2 regions of the Gracilibacillus sp. HCP3S3_G5_2 genome follow, and region 1 is predicted to be linked to the other one. Evidence: a T-box and tRNA genes for the amino acid it is inferred to sense, from the RefSeq annotation. Region 1 holds a T-box; the other holds one or more tRNA genes.
What was found. A T-box is a leader RNA that pairs with one kind of tRNA and senses whether it is charged. The one in region 1 lies ahead of pheS (phenylalanine--tRNA ligase subunit alpha), so its partner is inferred to be a tRNA-Phe.

Region 1 (16,179 bases):
GTTTCATTATTACCTTTGTATATGGAGTGTCGATCGTTTTAGATCAATCCGAAATTGTTAAAGTGGATTTGTTTGCCATCCATCAAGCTCCTTCCTCTGAGTTTTGGTTAGGAACTGATTACGGTGGACGGGATGTTTTCGGTCAATTAATCATCGGAACACGTAATTCCCTTTCGATAGGAATTTTAGTTACGCTTATCAGTGGTTTGGTTGGCATTACAGTTGGTATCGTTTCAGGTTATTTCGGGGGGAACACAGATAATATTTTAATGCGAATTTTAGATTTCTTCATGATTTTACCCACATTAATGATCGTGATTGTTTTTGTCAGTATTGTACCAGATTACACCATTATTGCTTTTTCACTCATCATGTCATCCTTTCTGTGGATGGGGATTGCGCGATTGATTCGATCAAAAGCATTGCAAGAAAAAGAACTAGATTATGTGAATGCTTCTAAAACCGTAGGCTCTTCCCATTTTAAAATCATTTTTACACAAGTTTTGCCGAATATTAGTTCATTGATCATTGTAACGATGACATTGAATTTAGCAGCGAACATCGGGCTGGAATCCGGCCTTTCCTTTTTAGGATTTGGTTTTCCTGAAAGTACACCGAGTCTTGGAACGCTTGTTAGCTATGCGAGAAATCCTCAAACATTGGAATACAGGTGGTGGATTTGGGTACCTGCATCATTATTAATTTTAATTTTGATGTTGAGTATAAATAACGTTGGTCAAGCGTTAAAACGTGCGACTGACGCAAAACAAAGAAGAGGTTAAAAAGGGAGGAATCAAAATGTCGAAGGATCGATTACGTTTTTTGCTTATGGCAGTTGTAGCATCACTTGTATTACTGCTTGTCGCTTGTAATGATAATGCAGAAGAAACGGGGGAAGAATTAGATAATGGCACTGATGCAGATGAAACTGCAGAAGTGGAAGAAAGTGGGGAAGAGGAAGAAGATGGTGAAGACACAGGGGAACTTTATTCCATTGATGACTTTTCTAACGTTAAAGGAGAAGATGAAGCGCTGATTGAAGGTGGAGAATTATCGTTTGGACTTGTTACAGATACTCCTTTCGCTGGTCTGTTAAATTATAACTTTTATGATGGGACTTATGATGCTGAAGTATTAGGATGGTTCGATGAAGGTTTATTAACCTGGGATGAAAATTATGTTTACACGAATGATGGTGCGGCAACATATGAAGTAAGTGAGGATAATCATACGGTAACATTAACTATTCGAGATAATGTGAACTGGCATGATGGTGAACCGGTAACAGCAGAAGACGTACTGTTTGCTCATGAAGTTATTGCTCATCCTGATTACGATGGAGTACGGTTTGATGGAACATTACAAAATGTAGAAGGAATTGTAGAATATCATAATGGGGAAGCTGATACGATTTCTGGTATTGAAATAGTGGATGATAAAACAGTGAAAATTACGTATAAAGACGCAACTCCTTCATTAATTACAGGTGGTATTTGGACATATCCATTAGCAAAGCATATTTTTGGTGATATGGATGTCGCCGATATTTCCTCTTCACCAGAGCTTCGTCAAAATCCAATTGGTATTGGTCCTTATAAAGTAGAGAGCATTGTGCCAGGAGAGTCTGTAGTTTATACCAAAAATGAAGATTATTGGCGAGGAGAGCCTGCATTAGATAAAGTGACATTAAAAGTTATTAATCCGAATGTAGTGGCAGAATCATTAAAGAATGGTGAAGTAGATATCGTAAGTAGTTTTCCGGTTGATCAATTCCCTGATAATGCCGATGCATCGAACTTAACTTGGCTAGGAACTGTCGATCGTGCCTATACGTATATCGGCTTTAAGCTGGGTGAATGGGATGATGAAAATAATGTGAATGTCTATAATCCAGATGCGAAAATGGCAAATGTTAATTTACGAAAAGCAATGGCACATGCTGTGGATAATGATACAGTAGGTGAACGCTTCTATCACGGATTAAGATGGGCTGCAACAACGTTAATTGCGCCATCTCATCCAGAGTTTCATGATAGTGAAAATGAAGGATTGCCTTACGATCCTGAACTTGCTAACCAGCTTCTTGATGAAGCGGGGTATGTTGATGTGACAGGTGATGGTTTACGTGAAGATCCAGATGGAAATGAGCTTATTATTAACTTTGCTTCTATGAGTGGTGGCGAAACAGCTGAACCATTAGTGCAGTATTATATTCAGGCATGGGAGCAAGTTGGTTTAAACGTGCAGATGCTTGAAGGTCGTTTACATGAATTTAATTCATTCTATGATCGTGTGGAAGCAGATGACCCGGATATTGATATTTATCAAGCTGCATGGACGGTTGGCATTGATGTGGACCCAGGTGGTTTATACGGTGAAAATGCATTTTACAATATGACTCGATGGGTAAACGATGAAAATAATCGATTAATTAACGAAGGCTTATCACAAGAAGCCTTTGACATTGATAAACGTATCGAGATTTATAAAGAATGGCAGCAACTAATGGTTGAGGAAGTACCTGTATTCCCAACAGTCTATCGTGCTGACGTTATTCCGGTTAATAACCGTGTACAAAATTATGCGATAGGTGATGGAACGGGAGTTTACCGGTATGAAGTAGGTGTTTCAGCAGAGGAGCCAGAAGTGGCAGAATAACTACGCGAAAGGGAAAATCAACAAAAATAAGAAAGAAGCTTCTCAGCTTGGATAGAGACTTCTTTCTCTTTTTTTATCAAGGCTTTACTCATCTGTAAAACTCCTATTGAGGGAAGGCTTGCTTTATAGTAAAATAGAAAGAACAGATTTGTATAGGTTATCCTATTGACATGTAATTGGACAGATGATAAGATATGTTAAGTGAATTAAATATGATCACGAGAGACAAGTAGAAGCACCCGCTTCTCACCTGATTGACGCAGGATTGTTGTTGACAGGTATGAAATCCGACTTATTTGTAATGAAATTCAGGATGTGTGGGTGCAGTATGTGTACCGGCACTTTTTTTTATGAATATTTTAAACTTGTCTAGTTAAAATGATCATGTTTCATTACGCTTTTATTAAATTTCGGAGGTGGCTGATTATTAGCAAAGATATGAATGTCAATGAGAGTATTCGTGCACGCGAGGTGCGTCTCATTGATTCAAATGGGGATCAATTAGGAGTTAAATCTCGTCAAGAAGCGTTGGACATTGCTCAAACAAGAAACCTTGATTTAGTGCTGGTAGCTCCAAAAGCAAAACCGCCAGTATGTCGTATTATGGACTACGGTAAATTCCGTTTTGAGCAACAAAAGAAAGAAAGAGAAGCACGTAAAAAACAAAAAGTAATTAACGTCAAAGAAGTTCGTTTAAGCCCTGGTATTGAAGAGCATGATTTCAATACGAAGCTTCGTAATGCACGTAAATTCTTGACTAAAGGAGACAAAGTTAAAGTCTCTATTCGCTTCCGTGGACGTGCGATTACCCATAAAGAGTTAGGTCAAAAGGTCTTAGAACGTATGGCAGAAGAATGTAATGATCTTTCAACTGTTGAGCAAAAAGCAAAAATGGAAGGCCGCAGTATGTTCATGATGCTTGCACCTATAAACGAAAAGAAATAACGCGCTTGTAAAGCGAAAGTTAAATAGATTTAGTTTAGGAGGAAGTAATAATGCCAAAAATGAAAACCCACAGCGGAACAGCTAAAAGAATGAAAAAGACAGGTTCTGGGAAGGTAAAACGTTCCCATGCATATACAAGTCACATGTTTGCAAACAAGTCTCAAAAACAAAAGCGTAAACTTCGTAAGTCCGCTCTTGTATCAGCTGGAGACTACAAACGCATTAAACAAATGCTACCTAAATAAAGTAGAAAAGCGAACGTGACCGAAGGAATAAAATAACACAAATGATTTGTTGATTTATAGGAGGGAATTATTATGGCACGTGTTAAAGGTGGAACAGTTACACGTAAACGTCGTAAACGTATATTAAAGCTAGCTAAAGGTTATTATGGTGCAAAACATTCACTATTCAAAACAGCAAAACAACAAGTAATGAAGTCTGGTCAGTATGCATATCGTGACCGTCGTCAGAAAAAACGTGATTTCCGTAAACTTTGGATTTCTCGTATCAATGCTGCGGCACGTATGAACGATCTTTCTTACAGCCGTTTCATGCACGGATTAAAGCTTGCTGGTATTGAAGTTAATCGTAAAATGTTAGCTGATTTAGCTGTAAATGATCAAAAAGCATTTGCACAATTAGCAGATCAAGCAAAATCTGCTTTAAAATAAGACAGCAATAGATAATAACGGGTAGTTCTGGTATAGAGCTATCCGTTATTTTTTTGAACTGAAACTTTTTTATGATTAGTTACGTAAAAAAGGTTGATGGAGGGAGGAGTTAAAGCTGGATAAAAGTTTCATTATTTTTATTATAACTATGGGCTGGGCATTACTTATTTTTGGTGGTCTTACTTTTCTAATCGTAAAGCAAAAAGACTATTTTTTGATTTCTGGATTTGCTAATCGTCCGAAAGAGGAGCAAGAATATTTAAAACAAAACGGATTCATCGACGCATTAGGTAAATTACTCATTTGTGCATTTATTTTATTTGCTGTTTCATTTATACTTGGATTATTCTCTGTACCATTTGGCTTTGAGATCGGGCTGGCTGTTTTTACGATTGTGTTATTGACAGGAACCATTTGGATACAGCGTTATGAAGTCCCGCATAAACGGAAGAAAAACTATTGGATATTAGGTAGTGTCTGGGCGGTGACCTTTTTGTTTCTAATAGGTCTCTCTGTATATAGTCTCAGTGAAAATGAAATAGCAGTAGAAGAGGATCATTTAATTATTTCCGGTATGTATGGAAATGAAGTTTCTTTTTCCGATATTGAACAGGTAGTGAAAATGAACCAATTTCCCGAGGTGATTGTCAGAATAAATGGGTTTGCAATGAATAATAGGTTAAAGGGTAAATTCCAGATAGCAGGTTACTCGGAAACCGTTACATTGTTTATCTCAGGCGACTCCACTGCTTATCTTGTTGTAAAAACGAAGGAGGATACCATTATTTTTAATAGGGATACAGAAACAGAATTAGATAGATTATATCAACAATTACAAACATACTAAGGTTGTGAATCAAATGTTTATATATGCAACAATTATTAATAGTCTTTCGTTATGGACAATGTGGATAGACAAAAGAAAAGCTAGGAATAATAAATGGCGAATACCAGAGAGTCGAATCTGGTTATTGGCTATTATTGGTGGAGCATTAGGAGCCACTATCGGAATGCATCTATTTCGTCATAAAACGAAACATACACTATTTGTAATAGGGTTACCTATCCTCATGATCATGCAATCGGCTCTCGTTATTTTCTATTACATATAAAGCGAAACCTCCAATTGTGACGGAGTTATGGTGGAAAGCACCGTGATAATTGTTGTCATAAAGGCTCGTCTCTTGTCATATTATTTAAGGAAGGGAGCTGATGAATGATGCCAATTGAAATGATTAATCAAATAAAAGTAATGGAAAGCTATGCATTTGTAGCTCCAATGTTGTTCATTATGGTGCATGTTCTTCGCCCTCTGTTATTTATTCCGGTCTTGTTATTATGTATTGCAGGAGGGATTGTATTTGGCTTGTTAGCCGGTACCATTTATTCGATTATTGGTTTAACGATTTCCAGCATTTTATTTTATTTGATCATTCATTTGTTACCTGCTATCGAAAAGCGCTGTAAACGATTGGAAGAAAAATTGTTAGGCAAACAACTGTCACTAAACACTATTCAAATTATGCTTTTAAGGATGCTGCCTTTTATACATTTTCATCTATTGTCCTTTTGTATCTATAAAAAATCCGTAAGCTTTACTTCATACTTACGGACGACATTTTTAACTGTGATACCAGTTGCTTGTTTTTATACGACGTTAGGTAAGACCATACAAGAAATATCCATATATTATGCAGTTCCATTAGTAATAATGGTACTAATCCTTGCTTATTTGGTGAGAAAAAAGCAGGTAGCTATTAAGTGGCAAACCTTTTTCCAACAAAAGACAGCTTGAATTATTTTAAATGCAGTTTATTAATCGGATATTTCCATTCTATTTCAGCGTGAGGATAACGAATCAGTATTTCTTCTTCAAGGAAGTAAAGGTCCTTACGCTCAAACCCCTTTAATTTCTCCGGATTTCTCGTGTGTATCACAATGGTAATGACTTCAAAAGCATCTTCTGTTGTACCTAAATACTTTTCTCCTTCAAACAAAAATCCTTTGTACGTAATAAAAAAGTTTTTCTTAATATTATCATTGTAATCAAGGAAATAAAAATCCCCTTTTTCCTGAGCGATTTCCAGTTTTCTTTTAGGATTGACGATATATTTATAAGCAGTATATATTAATACAATCATTGCAATTACAACAAGAAAACGAAAAAGTATGACGATCACAAACATCAACTCCTATAAACAGACTTCTATAAAGGCTTACGTTTTTTTCAATGCTTTGGTTTCAATAAAATAAAAGAAACATGCTATAATATGAGAATAAATACAAGAACTAGAGGGAGAACAAAATGAATTGGCGAACACTTTTTAATATGCAACGAGAATTAGATAACTATATTTTAGCACAACATGATTTGAAAGACGAAAATGTTTTCGATAAAAAGGTGCTAGCACTATTAGTTGAAGTTGGTGAATTAGCGAATGAAACGAGGTGTTTCAAATATTGGAGTGTAAAACCAGCTAGTGAAAAATCTATCATTGCCGAGGAATACGTTGATGGTATTCATTTTATCCTATCATTAGGGTTGGAGTTGGGTCTTGATCAATATCAGCCTGATAATCTCGAGAATGCTGAAGACTTAACAGCGCTATTTCACCAAGTTTTCCGCACGATTTCGGAGCTGAAGGAAGAAAAAACAGTTACAGCGTATAAACAACTCTTTGATACATATATAAAATTAGGAGAGAAATTAGGCTTTTCGGCAAATGATATAAAAAATGCATATGTAGATAAAAATAAAATTAACTTTGAACGACAAAATCAAGGTTATTAACAAGGAGGAAAAAAGTATGTCAAATTATGAACAATTAACCATGTTAAAGGAATTGACAGATGCACGAGGAATTCCGGGCAATGAGAAAGAAGTACGTGAAGTAATGAAGAAATGGATCTCCCCATATGCTGACAAAGTATATACGGATCATCTTGGAAGTTTAATCGCCGAAAAGAACGGAGCTGACAAGGGTCCCAAAATTATGGTTGCTGGACACTTGGATGAAGTTGGTTTTATGGTAACTCGGATTGATGATAAAGGCTTTGTTTATTTTCAAACAATTGGTGGTTGGTGGAACCAAGTAATGCTTGCACAGCGTGTTACTATTTTGACTCATAATGGAGACGTTACTGGTGTCATTGGTTCAAAACCACCTCATATTCTGTCAGCAGAAGCTCGTAAAAAGCCAGTAGAAATCAAAGATATGTTTATTGATATTGGGGCATCAAGCAAAGAAGAGGCTGCTGAATTCGGAGTGAAGCCAGGCGATTCGGTTGTACCTTATTTTGAATTTACCCCACTAAAAAATGAAAAATTACTACTAGCTAAAGCATGGGATAACCGTATTGGTTGTGCGATAGCGATTGAAGTATTGCGCAGGTTGAAAGGGGAAGACCATCCTAACCGTGTATATGGTGTTGCAACCGTCCAGGAAGAGGTTGGGTTACGAGGTGCAAAAACATCAGCACATGCAATTGAACCGGACATTGGCTTTGCAGTAGATGTAGGTATTGCAGGAGATACACCAGGTATTTCAGATAAAGATGCAGATAGTAAATTAGGAGATGGCCCGCAAATTGTCCTCTATGATGCATCCATGGTGTCTCATAAAGGACTAAGAGATTTTGTGGTGGAGACAGCTGACCAACATCAAATTCCCTATCAATACGCTCAAATGGCAGGTGGTGGGACCGATGCTGGTTCTATACACTTAACAGCAAATGGCGTACCAGCACTATCGATTACGGTTGCAACTAGATATATACACACACATGCTGCGATTTTACATCAAGATGATTTTGAGAATACAGTGCAACTGATCGTGGAAGTAATTAAAAAGTTGGATAAAGATACCGTTGATCATATCACATTTTCATCATGATAAGTGAGGCTGTGACATAACTAAATAGGTAGAACGAGAATCCGAACAATCTGAACAAAGCGTTTGCTAAATAGGTAGTATACGCAGACTTTCATGTTCGGATTTTTTCTATCTAATTACTCTTTTGTCCCAGGCCTCATTTTTTTAAGCTACCAGATTAAGAAGCTCTTCCTGATCTCAGATCTGAACTATTTCATTAATGAAACAAGATGAGTATAAATTTGTTTGTTATTTTTTGGATTACTACTTGTCAGGATTAAATTAATATAGTAAAGTATTTTTTAGATTAACTTATAAATGAATGAAGTTATATCAATTAACTTCATTGTTAATTGATATATTATTCAATATACAGGAGGTGTTTAACGCGTAAATATATTTGTTTTAAAAAAATGTAACCGCTTTTATGATGGGTGAGTATGAAAAATATTGGAGGGGAAATGATGAAGAAAACTTTTATTGCTTTACTTTCTTTTTTATTGGTGATACAAACAATCGAAATTACTTTAACTGCGGAAGAACTATCACCTCCAACTTATACAGAAGCATCCGTACACGATCCTTCGGTGATTTTTACGAATAACGAATATTATGTTTTTGGCTCCCACCTTGCAGCTGCTAAAACGCCAGATTTAATGAACTGGGAACAAATTGAAGGGGATGGTGTTAATCCTGCTAATTCCTTATTTGAAGATGTAACTGAGGAATTAGAGGAGGCGTTAACATGGGCACAAACAGATACTTTATGGGCGCCAGATGTCATTCAATTGGAAGCTGATGGCAGATATTATATGTACTATAATGCATGTGAAGGCAGTTCTCCACGTTCTGCGATGGGGATTGCCGTTTCTGATAATGTTGAAGGACCATATGAGGACTTAGGTCTGATTTTAAGATCTGGTATGACGGAAGAAGAATCAGCAAGTATTGATGGGACGCCATATGATGAGCAACATTACCCTGAAGTATATGATGCAACTAATCATCCCAATGTAGTAGATCCTGACGTATTTTACGATAAGGAAGGAAAACTGTGGATGGTGTATGGATCCTATTCTGGGGGAATTTATATTCTAGAGTTAGACCCTGAAACAGGAATACCTTTTGAAGGTCAAGGATACGGTGAGAAGTTACTCGGAGGTAACCATAGTCGTATAGAAGCACCTTATATTGTCTATCATGAAGAAACAGATTATTATTATCTCTATTTATCATACGGAGGACTTGATGCTGTAGGAGGTTATAATGTTCGGGTGGCGCGTTCAGAAAATCCCAATGGACCGTATTATGATATTCAAGGTAATCATATGCTTGATGTGAAAGGCAGGGAAGGCACCTTTTTTGATGATGAGTCCATCGCACCAACTGGGACTAAAATTATTGGCAATCATTTGTTTGAAAAGAATTTTGGTGAGCCTGGAAGTGAAACCGGTTACGTTTCTCCTGGACATAATTCTGTTTTTGTAGATCCTGAAACAGGTGAACAGTTTTTAATTTTCCATACCCGCTTTCCAAATAGAGGTGAAATACATGAAATTAGAGTTCATCAAATGTTTATGAATGAAGATGGCTGGCCAGTCGTTGCTCCATTTAGATATAGTAAAGAAACACTTGCAGAACCAAATGTGGATGAAGTAGCTGGTGCCTATAAATTTATTTCATTTACTTCTGCTATAGGAGAACATATGGATCGTTCCGTTATCATACAGTTAAATGAAGATGGCTCGATTTCGGGGGAAGTGGAAGGTTTCTGGCAACTAAACGGAAGTAATATAGTTGTTACCGTTGACGATCAACAATATAAAGGTGTTGTAATCAAACAATGGGATCCGGTAGCTGAGAAGGAAACAATAACATTTTCTGCATTAGCCGAGAATGGTCTGAGTATATGGGGCACAAGAACAGAGATAAGTGGTTTTTCTGATCAAGATATTGTCGATATGGTAGCTGCAAGTTTAACTATTGGCGATACATCACAGGTTATGGGGGACTTGCAACTTCTAACAGAAGGAGATGAAGGTTCTACTATTTTATGGGAATCATCTAATCCAGAGGTTGTAAGTAATAAAGGTACAGTTCAGCGCCCTAATAGGGGAGAAGAGCCAGAAGAACTTAGATTAACTGCAACTGTAACAAAAGGTAATGCTGTTGCAACAAGAACATTTGATATTACGGTTATTCCAGAAACATACAGAGGTTTAGTAGCACATTACAGTTTTGAAAATGATTTGTCTGATGAAGCTGGGAATGTAGGTAATGGTACCATAACCGGTGATCGTCTTCACAATGAAGGCGGAGAAATTACCTTTGAAGAAGGAAAAGTAGGACAGGCCGCAAAATTTAATGGTGAATCAGGCATTCGTTTACCAGATGGTTTAATCGATAGTTTTGAATATTCTGTGGCATTATGGTTAAAGCCCGAAGCATTCAACAGTTATACACCTTCATTCTTTGGTGCAAGTGCGGAAAATAGTTGGGTCAGTCTTCTGCCGAATGGATTTGGCAGCCAAACAATGCTTTGGTCAGGCGAACAGTGGTATGATGGAGAAACTGGTATCCAGATTCCTTTAAATGAATGGAGTCATGTAGTATTTACCGTTGACCGTGGAGATTTATCCATATATATTGATGGGGCAAAAGTTACAGAGATGTCTGACTTTCCAAATGTATTTAATACATTAGAGGCTTCCTTCGGGTTAGGTGTTAACTATTGGGATTTGCCTTACCAAGGTTTAATAGATGAGCTTTATATTTATAACAATCAGGTTTTGACAGAAGATCAAATCGAAAATTATTGGAATAATGGCAGCTTTTCCTTGGATACAAGTGAGCTTGAACAACTGTTAGAATCAGCTCGCTCTTTAGTGAACGATGATAAATATACAATGGAATCAAGGAATGAGCTATCTAAAGTAATGGAATCGATTCAAGAAATGATGGCAGATTTTAGCAGTTGGCGGGAAATTGAAGACGCAAAACAAAAACTAGAAACTGCGATCCAACAATTGGAAGTGGCTGATGATGGAAATGGTGGGAAGAAACCGATAGATCCACGTGAACCATCCTCCGACGTTGTAACAGAACAAGAGGTGAACGATGAGGATCTAGCTGAAGAGCATGAAAATTATCTGCCTGATACAGCTACGAACATGTTTAATTGGTTAGTAGTCAGTGCATTATTACTTGTAATAGGTGGTGGGCTCTATATCAGAAGTGTGACTAAGCAATAACAGAAACAACCCTTTTCGCTTAGGAAAGGGTTGTATTATGCTAAATATTTGCCAAGAACCTTTTGAACATAGGCTTGCGTTTCTTTAAATGGTGGAACACCATGGTATTTATCAACATTTCCAGGACCAGCATTATAGGCAGCTAATGCCAACGTTTTGTTCCCATTATACCTGTCTAGCATTTGTTTTAAATATTTTACTCCACCGAAAATATTTTCAACTGGATCAAAAGGATTTTGAATACCTAATCCTCTCGCTGTATCGGGCATTATCTGCATTAATCCTTGCGCACCGGCATGACTTACAGCATGTTGATTGTAATTGGATTCTGTCTGGATAACAGCGTCAATTAATTTTGAATCTATATTATATTGCATAGCTGCTTCTTCAATTATGGAAGTAATATTTTTTGAAGCAGTCGTACTACGAGAAATATTATTTGCAGAATTGTTTACTAGCTGTGACCTTATTGACGGAACTAACTCAGTATTATTTAGAGACTGCGTAACAGAAGAATCGTTATATGTATGAAAAGGTTGTTGCTCTCCTGACATGGATTCGATTAACTGTCTAAAATTAGTACTCAAATTGCTATTATTATTCGTGTTGGTTAAGGTTGACATTGCCTGCATTTCTATTAAGTGACGAATAGATTGTACGTTCAATGAAACGCTCTCCCTTTTGGTAAAATTTATCTATAATAAATATACAATTTATCCTACAAAAAAGCAATATTATATGTAAAAAGTAAAAGGACTTGATTAAAATCAAGTCCTTTTGGCTCAGGTTTATCTCCCTTATTTTTCACTTCTACGGTTAAACATGTTATTGCTTATTGACTGCTTGTTCCAATGTATCAAGTACTTCTGTCTTTTCCGCTTCATCTGCTTGTTGCCAATATAATTCAAATAAAACACCTAAACCAGGAAGCATTTTTTCTTCTCCACTTTGAATGGCATCGACAATTGTAGCTTCTAAATCACTAGCAGAATTACCAGACACATTAGACATGATTGCTTTTCTTAAATTTAAATCCATTTTATCACCCCACCTCAAGCATTTTTCATTATAGTTTGACCTGTATAAAGAATAATATGTATGATAGAAACATCAAAAAATGAGGAATGAGATTATGTTAACATCTGTAAAAAATGAAAAAGTGAAGAATTGGCGAAAATTAAAGAAGAAAAAAGAGCGGGACTTACAGTCAAAATTTATGATAGAGGGCGTTCATTTAATAGAAGAGGCACACAAAAGCGATTGGGAAATTATTGAAGTTATCTATCAAGCCGGTGTTGAAATTGCTCAGGAATGGAATCAATATCCTTTATATGAAGTATCAGATAATGTCATGGCAGCTCTTACCGATACCAAAACACCTCAAGGTATATTGGCGGTAGTAAATAAAAACAAATCAAGTGAACAGCAGATCGAGCGTGCTTTACTGATAGATCGTGTGCAAGATCCGGGCAATTTAGGAACAATGATTCGTACTGCAGATGCAGCAGGATTTGATACTGTCATTTTAGGAAAAGGAACCGTTGACTTATTTAATGAAAAAGTTATCCGATCTACCCAAGGATCGATCTTTCATCTCGATATTTATGAAGCAGATTTACATGAAGAAATCGATCGATTACAAAGTGAAGGCACCGAAATATGGTCCACAGCGCTTGAGAATGCCACAGATTACCATGAAGTACGAGTGCCAGAAAAGATTGCCATTGTAGTTGGAAATGAAGGAGCTGGTATTGACCAAAACCTAATCAAAAAAGCCAATCAAAATGTAAAAATTCCGATCTATGGTAAGGCAGAATCGTTAAATGTTAGTGTTGCTGCTGCGATCCTTATGTACGAAGTAGCAAAAAAATGAAGAGTTGGACTTGCATCATTTGCTATGCTTGCTTATACTATATGAAGTAAAGACAATTATAAAAGCGTTGAAAGAGCCAGTAAATGTGTGGATAATCGTTTCAAGGGAAGAAGTACCATAGACTGCAAGTGCTTCTAACGATCACATATTGAAATTTCACTCTGGAGCTGACACTTGGACCTTGCTTGGCAAGTAAAGGTGTTCCGGTTAATACCGTTATCTCTTAACTTGAGTGGATATAGTCTAACTATGTCAACAAGGGTGGTACCGCGATACATACAGTCTCGTCCCTTTACCTGGGGCGGGATTTTTTTATTTGAAATGAAAAAAGGAGGTTCACAAAATGAAAGAACAGTTACAAGCATTGGAAAAAGAAGCACTGCAACAAATAGACGAAGCAATCTCACTAAAAGAATTACAAGATGTACGGGTAGCTTACTTAGGAAAAAAAGGACCGATTACAGAAGTATTAAGAGGCATGGGTAAATTATCGAAAGAGGAGCGACCTGTGATTGGTGAACTAGCCAATAAGGTTCGTGGAAATATCGCAGAGGCGATCGATAGCAAAAAGGCAAATATTGAAGCAGCAGAGCTGGAAAAACAACTGGAAGAAGAAACAATTGATGTGACATTGCCTGGAAGACCTGTACCAACAGGCGGACCACACCTTTTAACAAGTATTGTGGAAGAAATAGAAGACCTATTCATTGGTATGGGATTTGAAGTGCGAGAAGGTCCAGAAGTGGAAACAGATTATTATAACTTTGAGGCACTTAATCTGCCAAAAGGGCACCCAGCACGTGATATGCAGGATTCGTTCTATATTACGGAAGAAATCTTGATGCGTACTCATACATCGCCTGTACAGGCAAGAACGATGAATGCAATGGAAGATAAACAACCTGTTAAGATGATTTGTCCAGGAAAAGTGTACCGTCGCGATACAGATGATGCCACACACTCCCATCAATTTACTCAAATCGAAGGGCTGTATGTGGACAAAAATGTACGCATGAGTGATTTAAAAGGAGTGCTAGATCGATTCGCAAAGCAAATGTTTGGTGAAGATCGCGAAATTCGTTTGCGTCCTAGCTTTTTCCCTTTTACAGAGCCATCTGTTGAAATGGATATATCCTGTAAAGTATGTAATGGAAAAGGCTGTAGTGTATGTAAACAAACTGGCTGGATTGAAATCCTTGGAGCTGGAATGGTTCATCCCCGTGTATTGGAAATGGCGGGATATGATCCAACGGTTTATAGCGGTTTTGCATTTGGAATGGGTCCAGAGCGAATTGCCATGTTGAAATACGGGGTCGACGATATTCGTCATTTCTATACAAACGATATTCGATTCTTGAAGCAGTATCATCAAGCATAAGAAGGAGGCTATACGATGTTCGTATCATTAAATTGGTTAAAAAATTATGTAGATATCGATCAATTATCCCCTGAAGATTTGGCCGAGCGTATTACCAAATCAGGGATTGAAGTAGAGGGATTAGAGCGTTTTGCGAGTCCAGCTAATAATGTAGTTGTCGGTTATGTGGAAAGCTGTGAAAAGCATCCTAACGCAGATAAATTAAATTTATGTCAAGTGAATGTTGGGGATGAAAAGCTCCAAATTATATGTGGTGCACCAAATATTGCACAAGGTCAGAAGGTTGCCGTGGCAAAACCTGGTGCTGTATTACCAGGTAACTTTAAGATAAAAAAAGCAAAATTACGTGGTGTGGAATCAAATGGAATGATTTGCTCCCTACAAGAATTAGGAGTGGAAGAGAAATTCGTACCAAAGGAATTTGCGAGTGGCATCTTCGTTTTTCCTGAAGATACAGCAATTGGTGCAGATGTAACGGAACTACTGAATCTGGATGATATTATCTTAGAGCTTGGCTTAACTCCTAACCGATCAGATGCATTAAGTATGATTGGTGTTGCTTATGAAGTAGCAGCTATTTTGGATGTACCAATTCGCCTACCACATACCGACTATCATACAGAAGAAGAAAAAGCAGAGAGTCATGTTTCTGTGACAGTCGAAGCTACCGAACAAAATCCATATTACGGTGCATTTGTAGTAAAGGGTGTCAAAGTTGGCCCCTCACCACTATGGATGCGTAATTATTTAATGGCTGCAGGTATTCGCCCGATTAATAATGTGGTAGATATTACAAACTATGTATTATTAGAATATGGACAGCCATTACATGCATTTGATTTTGACAAGTTCGGATCAAATGAAGTAGTTGTCAGAATGGCAAATCAAGGCGAAAAATTCGTAACATTAGATGATCAGGAACGAATATTAACTAGTGAACATTTAGTGATTACCAATGGAAAAGAGCCTGTTGCCCTTGCCGGAGTAATGGGTGGTGCTGATTCAGAGGTTTCAGACCAAACTACTACAGTTTTAATAGAGGCGGCCTATTTTGAAGGACAGACGGTTCGTAAAGCTTCAAAGGATTTCGATTTACGTAGTGAATCAAGTAATCGATTTGAAAAAGGAGTAGATCCTAATCGTGTACGTAAGGCTGGTGAGCGTGCTTGCCAATTGCTGCAGCAATATGCGGGTGCCACAGTTTTAGATGGTATTGTAGAAGATGGCCAATTAGATTTGACAGAACAAACAGTAACTATCTGGACTTCTACTATTAATGATCGGTTAGGAACGAATATTTCCGATGATGAAATTGCGGATATCCTTCGTAAATTAAACTTTAACTATGAGCAGGATGGTGAAACCTTTACTGTTTATGCTCCAACACGCCGCCAAGATATTGTCATTTTTGAAGATATGGTAGAAGAAGTGGCACGTATTTATGGCTATGATCATTTACCTTTCACCTTACCTAGCGGTGGTGCTCAAGCAGGAGGTCTAACAAAACAGCAGGAATTAAAACGTCATA
Region 2 (16,179 bases), 250 kb from region 1:
CAATGTGAATACAAATAATGTTAAAGCAACTGCATATAAACTGTAATGTAATGTGGATCCTGCTGGTGCCTCTCCCCCAGAAACTTCCACAATATATGCTGTCATTGTTTGCATGGATTGTGTAATGTCTAAGGTAAAGTTTTTGGAACTACCACTTGCTATCGTCACAATCATTGTTTCTCCAATTGCTCTCGAGATTGCTAGAACAAATGATGCCATTATTCCTGAAAATGCTGCAGGAATTACTACTTTTACCGTTGTTTCTAATTTCGTTGTCCCCATCGCTAACGAACCCTCACGTATACCATTAGGAACAGAATTCATTGCATCTTCTGAAAGGGATGCAATCATAGGAATAATCATCACACCCATTACCAGTCCGGGACTTAAAATATTTGTTGCTTCTACCTGTGGCCATATACTCCGAATTAAAGGTGTTACAAATGTAAAAGCAAAAAAACCATAAACAATTGTTGGAATACCTGCTAATATTTCTAATAAAGGTTTAATTACTCTTCTTACTTTATCTGAAGCATATTCACTTAAATAAATAGCTGACATTAAGCCAATCGGACCCGCTACAAGTATTGCAATAAAAGATGAAATAATGGTTCCATTTAACAAAGGTAAAATCCCAAACTGTGGATTCTGGCTAAGCGGCTTTAATTCAGTACCAGTAAAGAAGTCAAATATAGGAACTTCCATAAAGAAATGTACTGCTTGGCTTATAAGCGTATATAAAATTCCAATAGTAGTCAGAACGGTAATTGATGCTAGCAAGAAAAGAATGGCAGGAACTAACTTTTCCATCAAATTGTTTATGCTTTTCTTTTTCTTGTTTTGTGCGATCAATTCACTGACATTAACAGCTTTATTTAGGTTTGATTCGCTGTTTATTGCCATTTCTTGGAGCACCCCTTCTTAAACTCACAATAAGATGAGAGCATAACTGCCCCCATCTTATTGAAGCCATAGTATTAATGATAATGTTGAAAATAATTCATTCTTACTGAATAGCTTGAATTTCCTCTAATTGTGCCTGAAGTTCTTCGTCAGGAATTGGTGCAAATCCAGTTTCCCCAGCGTAATCATTAATGCTTTCAGCAACATAAACTGCATAGTCATAAACTTCTGGTTTTTCTTGTGCATTATTAACATTTAAGTAAGTGAATACTGGGCGAGTATAATCTGCATATGGACCTTCTTCTCCAATTGTATCAAGAGAAGGAACAACAGCACCATCTCCAAAGTCAATTCCAACTGCTTGTACTTGATCTTGATTGCTGTCATAGTAACCAAATCCAAAGAATCCAATTCCATTTACATCTTCAGAAATAAGTGTTACTAGCGTAGAATATTCTTGTTGTAAATCAATACCATCCACTAAGTCTTGTTCTTCTAGAATTACTTCATAGAAGAATTCATAAGTACCATGATTTTCGTTAGGTCCATAAGTCTGAATTTCTTCGTCTGGCCAGCTAGAGTCAATTTCAGACCATTTAGTTACATTTCCTAAGAAAATATCGTTAACTTGTTCTGCAGTAAGTTCTGTAGCCCAGTCATTTTCAGGGTTAACTACAATTGTTAATCCGTCTAGAGCTACTTTCATTTCCATTACGTCAATTCCAAGTTCATCCGCTTTTTCTTGTTCCTCATCTTTAATCGGACGAGAAGCATCATTGAAATCTGTACCATTTTCCGCTAAAAACTTTTCAAATCCTGCACTAGTACCTGCACGACTTACTTCAACAGATACGTTTGGTTGTTCGTTTACCATATACTCTTCTGCTAATTTAGCCATTAACGGATAAACCGTACCAGAACCATCGATGGCAACTGTTCCTTCCAATTCATCTGAAGCTTCTGTATTTTCTTCATCACCGGAAGTATCTTCTGTTTCTTCTGTTTCATTTGCGTTTGCTTCATCGTTCGTTTCTTCTGAATCACTTCCACATGCCGCTAATAGCCCAAACGTAAGTACAGCTATTAAAGCTAACAACATGATTTTGAACTTGCTCATTTTGTTTCCCCCTATATAAACCCTAAGATTTAGAAGCTTGTCATTTAAGCTTCTCTTACATCTTAACTCACAACTATTAATCTACTATTAAGGAATTGTAAAGACATTGTAAATTCGACAGGTTTATAGCAAATGGGACAGGAGCTAATTAGGCTTCATCGTCGTAAAAGTCTTTTTATATCAGTTTTTCTTGAGAGCGATACAGCTCTACTTCTCCTTTTTGCTCATAAAAAAAACGGAACTAGATTACTAGTTCCGCTTCACTCTTCGTCTTGCTCATCACTATTTGACTGTTCTTCGTCATCACTCTTATCTTTCAATTCATAGTAGGTTTCGATAATTCTTTTACTAATAGCATGATGTACTTGATGTCTACCATTACTTGTTCCATTTTCAGGAACAATAACAGCAAACGCTACTTCTGGATTTTCAGCAGGACTGTAACCTACCAATGATAAATTTTCCGTTTCCGCAACTTGAACTATTTCATCATTAATCACTTCATACTTAGGTCTCTGAGCAGTCCCAGTTTTTCCAGCCACTTCATAAGGGAAATTACCCCATTGACCAGCGGCGGTTCCATTCGTAAATACACTTCTAAAACCATCTTGTACTCGTTCAATATATTTATCGTCCATGTCAATCCGATTTATTGCCTCTGGATTAAAAGATTCAATAATTTTACCAGGTGCCCCGTCTCCAGTGCCTGGTTCTCTTATTTCTTTAACGAGACGTGGTTTCATTCTATAACCATTATTAGCAATAGTTGAAACATATTGGGCCAATTGTAAAGTCGTATACGTATCATATTGCCCAATAGATAAGTGAAGTAAGTTCCCCTGAGCAGGGTCAGAACCAGTTACCCCAGTTGCCTCGAATGGTAGATCTATCCCTGTTTTAACGCCCAAACCGAATTGACTGTAATAATTTCTCATAATGTCGAATCCTTCGTAGTCAAAATTATAAAGAGGCTCTTCATAACGATAAGTTGCACCAGCTATTGCAATCGCAATTTTCGCCATATAAACGTTGGAAGAGTCCTGAATAGCTTTTAAATCGGAAATGCTACTTCCTAAAAATCTGTGAGAACTAAATTGAGGTGTCGATTTTATCTTGATTGGTTGATCACTCATATGTGTTCCAATATCAATAACACCTTCCTGATATCCCGCTAAAACTGTAGCACCTTTAATTGCAGATCCAGGCTCATGAGAGTCATAAATGGTTCTATATGCCTGATTAAGATATTCGTCTTCGTCCTTATCGTAACGGATACCAGATAAGGCTAATATATCTCCAGTTCGCGGATCCATGACTACAGCCAACGCATCCTGAAGGTAACCAGTATTGTTAGCAGAGTTATTGATCGCTTTCCGAAGCTCTTCTTCCACTATTTTATCCACTTCTGACTGAAACTCCATGTCGACAGTCAGAATAAGGTCTTTTCCTCTTTGACCTTCCACTACAACATCAGCGTTAACGACGTTTCCATTCGAATCTGTTGTATATTGAATTTTTTCCTTTCTTCCTCTAAGAATATGCTCATACTGTTGTTCTAATCCACTCGTTCCGACACGATCATTCCACGTATAGCCATTTGATAAATAAAAATCACTATTCTCGCGCGGGATACCTTCATCAGACGAGGTTAAATTACCAAAGAAAGAACTTAGCGTGTCATCATACAGCCTTTCTCTGTCCCAATCAATTACAGCATCTATTCCTGGCAAATCATTTAAATTTTCCGCTACCAGTGCGTATTCCTCATCTGTTAAACCTTCATTTACTACAACATGAGGGGATAATTCATAAGCAGCATCCAACTCTTTCTTTATCGCGAGTACATTCATTAATTCTTGGGTCCATTCAATTTGATCCAAATGTGCTTCTGTTATGGCATCAAGCTCTGCTTGATACTCTTCTCCGGTATCAAGCTTTTCTCTTTCCTCTTCTGTTAACAGGTCAGGAACTTCATCTCTATTTACTAAGTACCAATATTCTTTCTTATCTCGTTCTCGAATTGCTTTTTCGAGTTCTTTTTCATCTTTTATAATAGTAATAAATTCCGCTAACTTCTCCGCTAATTCGAGACGTTCTTCAGCAGAATCACCATTTTTTGGTGGTGTATAAGTAATTGACTTAACTGCTTTATTATCCAGAATCAAATCATGATTACTATCATACATTTTTCCTCTTGGTACTGGTTTTTCAGAGGGAGTATTTTCTGTTTGATTAATCTGTCTTTGCGCTTCCTCTCCATTAAGTATTTGAACAACACCTAATTGTACAATTAGTAATGAGAAGATAAGAAAAACAGTAATAAATAATATATTTAAGCGAAAAGGCAATTGCGCCTTTTTCTTTTTTATTTTTTTCTTATTTTTAAAATTTGGATGTTGATTCACCCTTCATTCCCCCTAATGAAAACATCCCATTTATTATAACATGTCACAGATCGCTTTACTATCTATTTAATAGTATAAATAGAGGAATCTGTTTTTCGAACAAAATAATATGCAAAGAGGTTACCTCCACCAATAGTAAGCAAAAGAATCGGAATAATAATTTTCGCGTCCACAAGTAAAACACTGACAATAAAAATCAAGATCGCAGCAACTCTGCCAGAATTAACAAATAACTCCCTTATAATAATGTATTCTATCCTTAAATCTCCTGCACCTTTTGCTTTTCCAATAATATCATAAGTTAAAGATATGAATGGAACATTATAAATCGGATATGCGAACCCTACAATAATTCCATATGCAAGTAACATCCAATAGCTTGTCTGAAAAACAAACAGACTTACAGCAACATACAATAAAATCCCGCCAAGTAATATAGCATGTTTTCTGTATTCAATTTTTAGTAATTTCGTTACCATAAAATAACCAATAAAGGAACACAAAGAGACGGTTAAATTAAACCCACCCAATGCAAATTCACTATTAGTGGCAATATATACCCAAATGGCTACAATAAAAATAAACAGCCCTTCTCGCAACCCTTGAAAAATATGCGCATATAAAATATTACGCCAGTTTTGATTGGATTTTCTTTCCGATACAACCTCCTTCAATAAGAATTTCCCTGTTGCTTTCCTTTTCTTTAAAAAAAAGGAGCATATCACTGCAATCAAAAATAAAAAAAAGGAGATAAAGAAAATCAAACTATACCCTTGGAAATTATCAAGCCTTGTAATGATGTAACCGGCTGAAATCGGACCAATCATCCCGCCTAAGGATTGTAATGTACCTAAAATACCATTAAAAAAATCTCTTGTTTCAGGCTCTGTGACCTCGAAGGTTAATACATTAAAGGCTAACCAGTAAAATCCGTACCCTATTCCTAAGATGGCACCTAATAAATAAGGAAAACGTGTGGCATTATCTCCTGCCAACAGTACCGTCACATAAAAAACCGATAAAAAAATAACCCCTATTCGGATAATGATCGTTCGGTCTACTCTTTTTGCACATCTACCTGCAACAACAAACGAGATTGGCTGCAAAATATAAACAAATAAATTATAAATCGCAATGTCAATGTAGTTACCTGATTGTTTCCAGAGGAAAACATTGACAAATGTATTCGATAAAAAAGTTGCTAACGCATATAAACCACCAATTGTTAATAATAGCTTAAGGTCTTTACTATTTGGCATGATATTTTTGGAATTTTTCACCTTATCGCTCATTTTTTACACCTCACTACAATCTAACCTTTATTTTGATCTAGAAAGTAGGAGATATACATGTAAACAGCAAAGAAAAGTTATCATCAATTGATTGAAATAATTTAGGACGAGAAAGGGGCTTATTGGAAAATAAAAAAGGACTATAGAAGAAACTATAGCCCTTACTTTCATAGTTATTATTTAGCATCATTATATAAACTTGCTACTTTATCCCAATCCACTACATTCCAAAAAGCAGCAATGTAGTCAGGGCGTTTATTTTGATATTTAAGATAATACGCATGTTCCCATACGTCTAACCCTAAAATTGGTGTTTTACCTTCAGAAATAGGAGTATCCTGGTTAGGAGTGCTAGTGATTTCTAGGTTACCATTGTTTACTACTAGCCATGCCCAACCTGAACCAAATCGACCTGCACCTGCAGCAGCAAATTCTTCTTTAAACTTGTCAAAGCTTCCAAAAGTGGAATTAATTGCATCTGCTAATTCGCCTGTTGGCTCCCCACCACCGTTAGGTGAAAGCAATGTCCAAAACAAGCTGTGGTTAGCATGTCCGCCACCATTGTTTCTTACAGCAGTACGGATACTTTCAGGAACTGCATCAAGATTTGCCAAGATCTCTTCGATTGATTTGTTTGCTAAGTCATCATGACCTTCCAGTGCGTCATTTAATTTGGTTACATAAGTATTGTGATGTTTGGTGTGATGAATGTTCATTGTCTCCTTATCAATATGAGGCTCTAACGCATCATAAGCATAAGGTAAATCTGGTAATGTAAAGTTTGCCATGTTTCATTCCTCCTATTTATTTATTATAATAACCTCTCCACCACAAATAGTATCAAAATATAAAAATAAATTGCAAATATTTAGCATTTAAGAAAACCATTTATCCAAAAACAAAAAAACAAGCTTCCTATCAGCTTGTTGAAATGGTGGCTCGGGACGGAATCGAACCGCCGACACACGGATTTTCAGTCCGTTGCTCTACCGACTGAGCTACCGAGCCAAACGATATGTTGTTTTTTCTATGAACGATTATGTATGGCGGAGGAGGAGGGATTCGAACCCCCGCGGGCCGTGAAGCCCCTGGCGGTTTTCAAGACCGCTCCCTTCAGCCGGACTTGGGTACTCCTCCGCAATTAATATGGTGGACCCTGCAGGATTCGAACCTGCGACCGATCGGTTATGAGCCGATAGCTCTAACCAACTGAGCTAAGGGTCCACTTTATACATTATAAGGGGCGACCGGTGGGGATCGAACCCACGCATGTCGGAACCACAATCCGATGTGTTAACCACTTCACCACGATCGCCATTATTTATTTATTTATAGCGGCGGAGGGAATCGAACCCCCGACCTCACGGGTATGAACCGTACGCTCTAGCCAGCTGAGCTACACCGCCAAATGGCTCCACAGGTAGGATTCGAACCTACGACCGATCGGTTAACAGCCGATAGCTCTACCACTGAGCTACTGTGGAATGAAATTATGTAATCATTGAAGCGACATTTAATAATTTATCATAGCAGGATAGATTCGTCAATAGTTTTTTTGTTTTTTTCTAATATTTTTTTTAACTTTAATCAAAATATTGAGGAAGCAGCCGTGAAGACTACTTCCACCTTTAATCATTAGTGCTTTTGTCTTTCCTCTAATACTTCATCCGCTATATTTACAGCATGATCTCCAATTCGTTCAAGGTTACTAATGATATCAGCAAATACAATACCAGCAGCTCCGGTACATGCTCCTTCATTTAAACGGATAATATGTTTTTTACGATATTTTCTTTCCATTCTATCTATTTCATTTTCTTTTTGTACAACATTTAAGGCCGCTTCTCTATCCATGTTTTCTAGTGCTAATATTGCCTCTTTTACTGTACTAATGGTTAAATCAAACATTTCATTTAAATCAATCATACCTTGCTCTGTAATATCTACTTTATTAGAGATTTTGTAATTAACCAATTCAATAATATTTTCAAAATGATCTCCAATTCGTTCTATATCACGTACGGAATTAATTAATGCTGAATGGTTATTACGCTCTCCCTCGGAAAAATTAGTTCCCGATAATTCAACTAAATAAGAAGTAATTTCACGATCTAAATTATTCAATGCTCCTTCTATTTGTTGAGCCATCTCTGCATTCTTCTGACTGTTACTGTTTAAAAACATACTTGTCTCTTCAAGACCTTTGATTGCATATTTCCCCATGTGAATTACTTCTAACTTCGCTTGATCTAATGCCACAGACGGTGATTGTTCAATAAAAATCGGATCTAAGTGCTGTGGTTTATATTTTACAGTTGTGTCTTCACCTGGAATAAGCTTTGTTACTAGTAATGCCAATAACCCTATAAAAGGAAATTGAATTACTGTATTACTTAAGTTGAATATCCCGTGTGCAAAAGCAATGGTCATAGCTGGATTTAAATCTAACCATCCCTGAATATTACTGATAAACATCGTGTATAGTGGCAGTATACTAACTATAATAATCGTACCTATCAAGTTAAAGATAACATGTGTTAATGCTGCACGACGCGCTGCAATTGTTGCACCGATTGATGCGATGACCGCTGTTATCGTCGTACCAAGATTATCCCCGAATAAGACAGGTAATGCTGCTCTAAGCTCAATTGCACCTTCAGTCATAAGACTTTGTAATATTCCAATAGTTGCACTTGAACTTTGTACAAGCATCGTGAACACTGTACCAATTATAACACCGAGAATTGGCGTTTCAGACATACTTACTGTTAAGTCATGAAACATTTGGACATCTCTTAATGGTTTTAGACCAGATCCCATTAAATCAAGTCCAAAGAATAAAGAACCAAATCCAAAGATTGTTAAACCAATATTAGATAATTTATTATTTTTTAAGAAAAATAACATAAGTGCACCAACTGCAAGGATTGGTAAAGCATATTCTTGGATGTCGATTCCAATAATGAAGGCAGTCATCGTTGTTCCAATATTTGCTCCCATAATAACGCCGATAGACTGTCTTAATGTCATGAATCCTGCATTTACTAAGCCAACCGTTAGTACTGTTGTTCCTGTACTTGTTTGCAATAAAATGGTTACAAAAATACCTGCTAGTACACCCATAAATGGATTACTCGTTGTCTTGTCCAATATTTCCTGCAAACGGTCTCCGGCAGTTTTTTGAAGTCCTTCTCCCATATACTTGATACCTAGAAGAAATATCCCCAATCCACCGATAAACTCAAAAATCATAGCTTGTACATTTACATCCAACAGTGTTCATCCCTTCCCACAAAACTTAATCTTTCTTTAGTATGACCAATGTGCAAAAAGTATTGCCCTCTTAACAGTTTTTTTCTATTATTCATTATTTACGACAAAATTAGACAAATTCTTTTTTGCACCTGTTCATTATTAATGATTTATTGAGGGTTTGTAAAGTAATTTCTTAAAAATTTACAAAACCTTAACAAACAATTTTATTATAACAATACTTAGACATTATGTTAGCCTTTTTGACAATTTTTTTTAATAAATTTTTCAAAATAACGGAAATTATGAAGGTGAAAGAAAATTATCTATTTAGTACGGGTTTTCAATATAGTCTCGAGAAATAGAAAAAGCCTGCTATTATTGAGCAGGCTCTCCAGCAATTTTTTTCTTATCTTTTACGAGAATTCTCGTTCCATCTACATCCACTACTTCAACGTCTGTATCCTTCGTAATCCATTTCCCTTCTGTTATTGCACTATATTCCTTGTTATCAATCAAGACGGTTCCAATTGGTCTCATATCCGTTGTCGTTACTCCAGTTCTACCGATTAACTCCTTGTATGATTGATTAAGACTTGAATACCCAGCCTCTTCTGTCAGTTGATCAAACAATGTGATCTTCGTCCACATTTGACGCTTTTTGAATACTTTTAGAAAGCCGAATGAACTCATTCCACCTATGAATACACCTATTACAGCGTAAAGACCTGCAACCCAGTTAGGTGCGGCAAATCCAACAGAAACAATCATACATACAAGTCCAATCACTGCTAAGGTCCCATCGTTTAAGACCTTTCCGTCGATTATCATTAACATTAATCCAAAGAAATAAATAATAATCATAATGAAAAACATACCTGGATCTAAAAAGGAAGCAAAATAAATAGTGATAAAACCTATACCTAAAATACTAAATATTCCTTTTGCATTTACAAGTAATTCTCCTATAAGAAAAAGTGTTGCTAGTGCAACAATTACAAAACTCATCCAATCAGCTGTTATCGTAAACATTTAATGTCACCTCAATTCGTTCTACTTTCTTCTCTCTATCATACCATACGTATGGAAGTAATCATTAGTTTCAAATTATTATTTTTTCTTTAAGAATAAGGTTTGATACTTCTCTTTTCTTATTTTAACCTTTATAATGGACAATGGTAATGAATTCTGCCACTAAATTATATAAGAATTATAATAGTGATTGACGACCATTACTATTTATGATTTTTTTGGAAAAAGAATTAAAGGAGCGATTTTATTTATGGCTTTAATACATCGAAAAGATACACGACCTGTAAAAATTGGGAATGTTATGGTTGGAGGTAAAGATGAAGTAGTTATCCAATCGATGACAACTACCAAAACACATGATGTCGAAGCAACCGTTAAGGAAATTGAACGGCTTGAAGAAGCAGGTTGTCAAATCGTTCGTGTTGCCTGCCCAGATGAACGTGCGGCTAATGCAATTCCAGAAATCAAAAAAAGAATCAATATTCCACTTGTAGTTGATATTCACTTTAATTATAAACTTGCGCTTAAAGCAATCGAAGGTGGCGCTGATAAAATTCGTATTAATCCTGGTAATATTGGGAAAAGGGATAAAGTGGAAGCAGTAGTAAATGCTGCAAAAGAGAAAGGTATTCCCATTCGAATTGGTGTAAACGCCGGCTCTCTTGAAAGACACATTTTGGAAAAATATGGTTATCCGACAGCTGATGGTATGGTAGAAAGTGCACTTCACCATATTAAGATTTTAGAAGATCTCGACTTTCATGATATTGTCGTATCGTTAAAGGCTTCAGATGTTAAATTAGCAATTGAAGCTTATGAAAAAGCGGCTGAAGTAATACCATATCCTTTACACTTAGGTATCACAGAATCAGGAACTCTTTTTGCAGGTAGTATCAAAAGTGCTGCAGGTATGGGTGCGATCCTAAGTAAGGGAATAGGTAGTACCATGCGTATTTCATTAAGTGCTGATCCTGTAGAAGAAGTAAAAGTAGCAAAGGAATTATTAAAAACATTTGGTTTAGCTTCCAACGCTGCAACATTAATATCCTGTCCAACTTGTGGTCGAATTGAAATTGATTTGATTAAGATAGCAAATGAAGTGGAAGAATATATCTCAACCATTAAAGCTCCAATTAAAGTTGCAGTACTTGGTTGTGCAGTTAATGGTCCAGGGGAAGCTAGAGAAGCGGATATCGGTATAGCTGGTGCCCGTGGTGAAGGTTTATTATTCCGTCATGGTGAAATCATCCGAAAAGTTCCCGAAGAAACAATGGTCGAGGAACTAAAAATAGAAGTCGATAAAATTGCAGAAGAATATATACAAAAACAAAAAGAAGAAACACAGGAAGTTTAGTAAATTAAACTCTTCGTAATAAGGCTGTGTTTGTAAATTCTACGCCAACGATGTTGATTATCTCTCCATCTAAAGTGAAAAGGCAAGCCTATAATATAGGCTTGCCTTTTTATTTTAGTTGTGTTGCTTTGGATGATCTCATCATCTATTTCGTTTCCAACACTTCTGGTTCAGGTTTTACATTTTATTACTAGGATTGTTCTATAATGGTATGAATATCAGCGATATTAATATCGAAATAATCGCTGTTACGATAGCCGCATTACCGAGCGTGGCGGCGCCTTGCTGTCTGGAAACAATTCCTAAGACGATACCACCAATTGCCAACATCAACGGCCAAACAAAAAAGGAAGCTAAAGCTAATACTAAACCTGCCCAACCCCAAGCAGTATTGACATCTGATTGCATTTCTGTTTCTTGCTCTTCAGAGTCGATTGGACGATTAAACTCATTAGCTGATAACTCAGCAGATGTTTCTTCTTCCCTTTTATATGCCTCATCTACTGAATACATCTCATCAGTTGCAACAAATTGTTTAGATTGAGGTTCTTCATCGATACGTCCATTATCGATATTTGGAGCATTCTCAACACGTCGTTCATCTTGATGTTCTGGCATACTATACCCTCCCTTTCTTTTAGAGGTACATTTATAGTATGCCTTAATTCTTTTCGGTCTTACTTGGTAAATAATACTTTCTGTTTAGGGAGCATATGCAACAAATTCTTGATACTTTTTAGCATTCGTTTGGATTCTCATTGCATATTCACTATTGGCATGACCATTTTTTAATTTATACTGTTCTAAACCTGCCATACCACGATGATAAGCTGTTAAGGTTTCATCCCAATTATCATATTCATTGTATAAATAATCGAGATAAACTAAAGATAATTTGATGGAATAGTACGGATCAAATAAAAGTTCACCTTCATATGGCATATCCGCCATATCAGCAATCCATGGTGCTGTATTTTTCATAAACTGTGCCATCCCATAAGCATGGCCATATTTTGTTTCTGGACCAACTAACTCGGGGTCAAAACTGTTACCTGTTTCTACTTTCAAAAGTTCATAAACAATAAATGGATCAATTCCGTAACTTTTGGCCTCTTTTACTAAATAAATCGCCCACGGTCTTAAAAATTGTCCATTACTTTCTTCAACCATGATTTCTGCCATATCAAAATACTTTGGCCATGTTTCATGATTTAACTCCCATTCTTCTTGATGCGTCCGATTTAAGATATAACGTGCTTGAGATTCCATATTGTTTATCTCTTGCTCCAATTCAACATTATCATACTGTAGTGCTTGTATTTCTGATTTATATGATTTTATTTGATAATAGCTCCAACCTACAAGCACAAAAGCCAATACAATGCTAATTGATTGCATTCTTTTTATCATGTACTCCTTCACTCCTTAGCTGTAAAAGCATTAATCGACTTGGTGTTTTTTCTACAGCGCTCTATATTAGCGAAAATTGTCGATTAGTGCAAATAATAAACATCCTACTTTTTTTACCCTTATTCACAAAAAATAAACATTCTTGCATAAAATAAAAAAAGATAACAAAAAAGGAGTTTTTTAAATGAACGGAATCTCAAAACGCATTATCATAAGCAAATTGAAAAAAATCAGTGCAAATGAAATCATTGAATACGCTAACAAGTACAACATCACGGTTAATGAACACCAAGCAAGGTTAATATCTAGCCATTTACAACGTAACCGTTATGATCCAACAAATGCTGAAGACCGTGCTCAGATGCTGAGAAAACTTGCCCAAATCACAGACATTAAAACTGCGAAAGCATGCCAACAACTATTCAATAAACTAATTAAAGAATATGGACTTGAAAGTTATTTCAAATGATATAGTATGATTAGAACACTAAGCTTTCCATCGGAGTTGTTTTATTTAACATAAAAAGAAATTGGAACATAACTTATTTTCTTAACATCAATTAAACGATGCAATCCGTATAATTACGGAATATCTTTCACTAACTTATGGTTTATGATATCGAGTGCAAAGCATCGGCTCTGGCTGATCGTTTCGCTTTCCGCGGGGCAAAAACCCGAGGAAAGGAAAGTGGACAGCCGAACGATTGTTACGCAACTATAGCCTCTCAATCATATAACGAAGAACGTTACCAAGAGAAATTAAATAGCCTGACACCATTAGAATATCGGTATCAGGCCATTGCCTATATCTTTTGCTTTTCATTGTCCACTTGACAGGGTGCAGCATGTATGAAAATAATTATTGATTCACAATTTGTTCTTTTAAATCTGGAATGAATGAACCGTTTTTCAGCATTTCTATTTCAAACTTATATGGTGGTTTTTTATTTTTCTTATCTTCTCCAACATATGGAGTTTCTAAAATCTTAGGTAATTCTGTTAATTGGTCATGATGGACAATTTGGTGAATCGTCTCAAACCCGATATGACCAAATCCGATATTTTCATGACGGTCTTTTCCTGCACCTTGCACATTTTTACTATCATTAATATGAACTACTTTTAAGCGATCGATCCCAATAATCTTGTCAAATTCATTTAACACACCATCAAAATCGTCTACAATCGGATATCCTGCATCATGAACGTGACAAGTATCGAAACAAATCGATAGCTTCTCATTATGTGTAACACCATCGATGATTCTTGCTAATTCATCAAAATTACGACCAATTTCCGATCCTTTTCCAGCCATCGTCTCTAAAGCTATTTGTACATCCTGATTTGGATCAAGTACTTCATTTAAGCCTTCAATGATTTTCGCAATACCTGTGTCAACCCCTTCACCTACATGGGCACCAGGGTGAAGGACGATTTGCTTAGCACCTAATGCTTCTGTTCGATCTATTTCACTCTTTAAAAAATTTACTCCTAGTTCAAACGTTTCCTTCTTCGTAGCATTACCGATATTAATAATATAAGGAGCATGAACCACTATGTCTAAAATACCGTTTTCCTCCATATGTTGACGGCCAGCTTCAATATTTAACTCTTCGATTGGTTTTCGTCGCGTATTTTGGGGAGCTCCTGTATAAATCATTAGTGCTGTAGAACCGTACGACACTGCTTCCTCACTAGATCCTAAAAGCATTTTCTTTCCACTCATTGAAACATGTGAACCTATTTTTAACATAAAATCCTCTCACCTTTTCTATTTATTCGTTTGATTTCTTTTTATTTTCTTTTTAACATGTTGTTGTTGTTTCTTCATTTTTTTCTTGTACCCAGGCTTTACCTTTTTCGGTTTTCTTACTTGCTGCCAAGCTCTTTTCTCGATCTCATTTTCCCCTTTTTCTCGCTTTTGCCTTATATTCCATGCTTTTGCTTCTCGCCACTCCCCTTTTACAATATCATGGAATGTAAAAGTTAACCCTTTTTTCTCCAACTTCTTAATAAGTGGGATATCTTCTTCCTGATAAAGGCTGATCGCTGTTCCTTCCATTCCAGCACGAGCCGTTCTTCCTACACGATGTAAATAAAACGCCTCTTCTTTTGGTAATTCCGCATTGATTACATGACTTACCCCTTTAATATCGATACCGCGTGCAGCTAAGTCTGTTGCAACGATATATTGATATTTTAGCTGTTGAATTTCTTTCAATACTCTTTTTCTTTCACGTTGATTTAATCCCCCATGAATTAGCCCGACTGCTAATCCTTTAGCCTGTAAATTTTCCGCTAACTGATTAGCATTTTCCTTACCATTTGTAAAAATAATCGCTAAATATGGTTGGATCAACTTAGAAATCTCAAAGATTACATCAGCCTGCTCTCGGTGCTTAAGATCAATGAGCCGATGTTCCAGTTTTTCAGGCGCTAAACGATCGTCAATTTTCACATAGATTGGTCCGTGCAGATATTTTTTAAGAAATGGTTGTAACTTTTCAGGAATAGTTGCTGAAAACACCATTACTTGTATATCAGGATCTGCATGTGTAAGAATTCGGTCTATTTCTTCAATAAGACCTAATTCAAGCATTAAATCTGTTTCGTCCATGACAAAAGACTTTGCTGAGTATATATCCAATACACCATCCTGAATTAGATCTAGAATACGTCCAGGTGTCCCAACAACGATATGTGGTGCTTGTTTCATTTTTTCTACCATTCGTTTTTTATCTGTTCCACCGATAATAAGCTTTGCACGCCAGTTATCTTGATTACCAGAAAACTGCATGATCTTTTTAACTTCTTCATATATTTGAATAGCCAGTTCTCTTGTTGGTGCTGTTAAAACAACTTGTGTTTCAGATTGATTCGTATCGATTTTATTCAATAACGGAATCAAAAAGGCATGTGTTTTACCTGAACCTGTTTCTGATTGTCCAATAATATCTCTACCTTTTAAAGCTTCTGGAATGACTTTTGCTTGAATAGGAGTGGGTTCATAAAATCCCAATTGCCCAATTACTTCATTCATCCAATCATCCAATGCATATTGTCTAAATAAATGCTTTTCCATGTTATTCTCCTTCTAACTAACTAAATATCTTTGTCAATTGTATTAAATACCTTTATAATGTAAGTATTGGACAAATTCAAGTCCGTTATTAAACATTTTACTTGATCTCTAGTAGAAAGTACAGAGGGGGAACCATAATGAAAGTAATTAAGATTGCTCCCAGAGGATATTGCTATGGAGTTGTCGATGCAATGGTTATTGCTCAAAACGCAGTGAAGGATCCCAATCTACCTCGCCCTATTTATATACTTGGTATGATTGTTCATAATTCGCATGTAAACAATGCCTTTAAAGAACAAGGTGTCTATACATTAGACGGAAAAAATCGAGCA

Region 2: it has a tRNA-Phe gene. The T-box ahead of pheS (phenylalanine--tRNA ligase subunit alpha) is inferred to sense a tRNA for this amino acid. The anticodon was not compared.

What each region holds. Positions count from the first base shown of each region.
Region 1 is NZ_JBQHXU010000003.1:305,852-322,030, reverse strand. It holds gene ACTNEP_RS06590 (ABC transporter permease) at 1-782, shown strand, start outside; gene opp4A (oligopeptide ABC transporter substrate-binding protein) at 799-2,658, shown strand; ribosomal protein L20 leader region at 2,880-3,012, shown strand; gene infC (translation initiation factor IF-3) at 3,097-3,603, shown strand; gene rpmI (50S ribosomal protein L35) at 3,654-3,848, shown strand; gene rplT (50S ribosomal protein L20) at 3,921-4,277, shown strand; gene ACTNEP_RS06565 (DUF3784 domain-containing protein) at 4,426-5,124, shown strand; gene ACTNEP_RS06560 (DUF1294 domain-containing protein) at 5,138-5,389, shown strand; gene ACTNEP_RS06555 (TVP38/TMEM64 family protein) at 5,494-6,072, shown strand; gene ACTNEP_RS06550 (sigma-w pathway protein ysdB) at 6,074-6,457, opposite strand; gene ACTNEP_RS06545 (dUTP diphosphatase) at 6,583-7,068, shown strand; gene ACTNEP_RS06540 (M42 family metallopeptidase) at 7,085-8,170, shown strand; gene ACTNEP_RS06535 (family 43 glycosylhydrolase) at 8,614-11,400, shown strand; gene ACTNEP_RS06530 (lytic transglycosylase domain-containing protein) at 11,436-12,065, opposite strand; gene sspI (small acid-soluble spore protein SspI) at 12,226-12,438, opposite strand; gene ACTNEP_RS06520 (TrmH family RNA methyltransferase) at 12,533-13,273, shown strand; T-box leader at 13,332-13,568, shown strand; gene pheS (phenylalanine--tRNA ligase subunit alpha) at 13,617-14,651, shown strand; gene pheT (phenylalanine--tRNA ligase subunit beta) at 14,667-16,179, shown strand, end outside.
Region 2 is NZ_JBQHXU010000003.1:51,740-67,918, forward strand. It holds gene pstC (phosphate ABC transporter permease subunit PstC) at 1-903, opposite strand, end outside; gene ACTNEP_RS05255 (phosphate ABC transporter substrate-binding protein PstS family protein) at 1,007-2,020, opposite strand; gene ACTNEP_RS05260 (peptidoglycan D,D-transpeptidase FtsI family protein) at 2,281-4,425, opposite strand; gene ACTNEP_RS05265 (MFS transporter) at 4,488-5,717, opposite strand; gene sodA (superoxide dismutase SodA) at 5,894-6,505, opposite strand; tRNA gene ACTNEP_RS05275 (tRNA-Phe) at 6,650-6,725, opposite strand; tRNA gene ACTNEP_RS05280 (tRNA-Ser) at 6,762-6,854, opposite strand; tRNA gene ACTNEP_RS05285 (tRNA-Ile) at 6,865-6,941, opposite strand; tRNA gene ACTNEP_RS05290 (tRNA-His) at 6,960-7,032, opposite strand; tRNA gene ACTNEP_RS05295 (tRNA-Met) at 7,050-7,123, opposite strand; tRNA gene ACTNEP_RS05300 (tRNA-Asn) at 7,127-7,201, opposite strand; gene ACTNEP_RS05305 (Na/Pi cotransporter family protein) at 7,353-8,990, opposite strand; gene ACTNEP_RS05310 (NfeD family protein) at 9,348-10,001, opposite strand; gene ispG (flavodoxin-dependent (E)-4-hydroxy-3-methylbut-2-enyl-diphosphate synthase) at 10,252-11,355, shown strand; gene ACTNEP_RS05320 (DUF4190 domain-containing protein) at 11,557-11,973, opposite strand; gene ACTNEP_RS05325 (lytic transglycosylase domain-containing protein) at 12,058-12,765, opposite strand; gene ACTNEP_RS05330 (DUF2624 family protein) at 12,950-13,234, shown strand; gene ACTNEP_RS05335 (IS3 family transposase) at 13,372-13,599, shown strand; gene ACTNEP_RS05340 (deoxyribonuclease IV) at 13,625-14,518, opposite strand; gene ACTNEP_RS05345 (DEAD/DEAH box helicase) at 14,537-15,847, opposite strand; gene ACTNEP_RS05350 (4-hydroxy-3-methylbut-2-enyl diphosphate reductase) at 15,985-16,179, shown strand, end outside.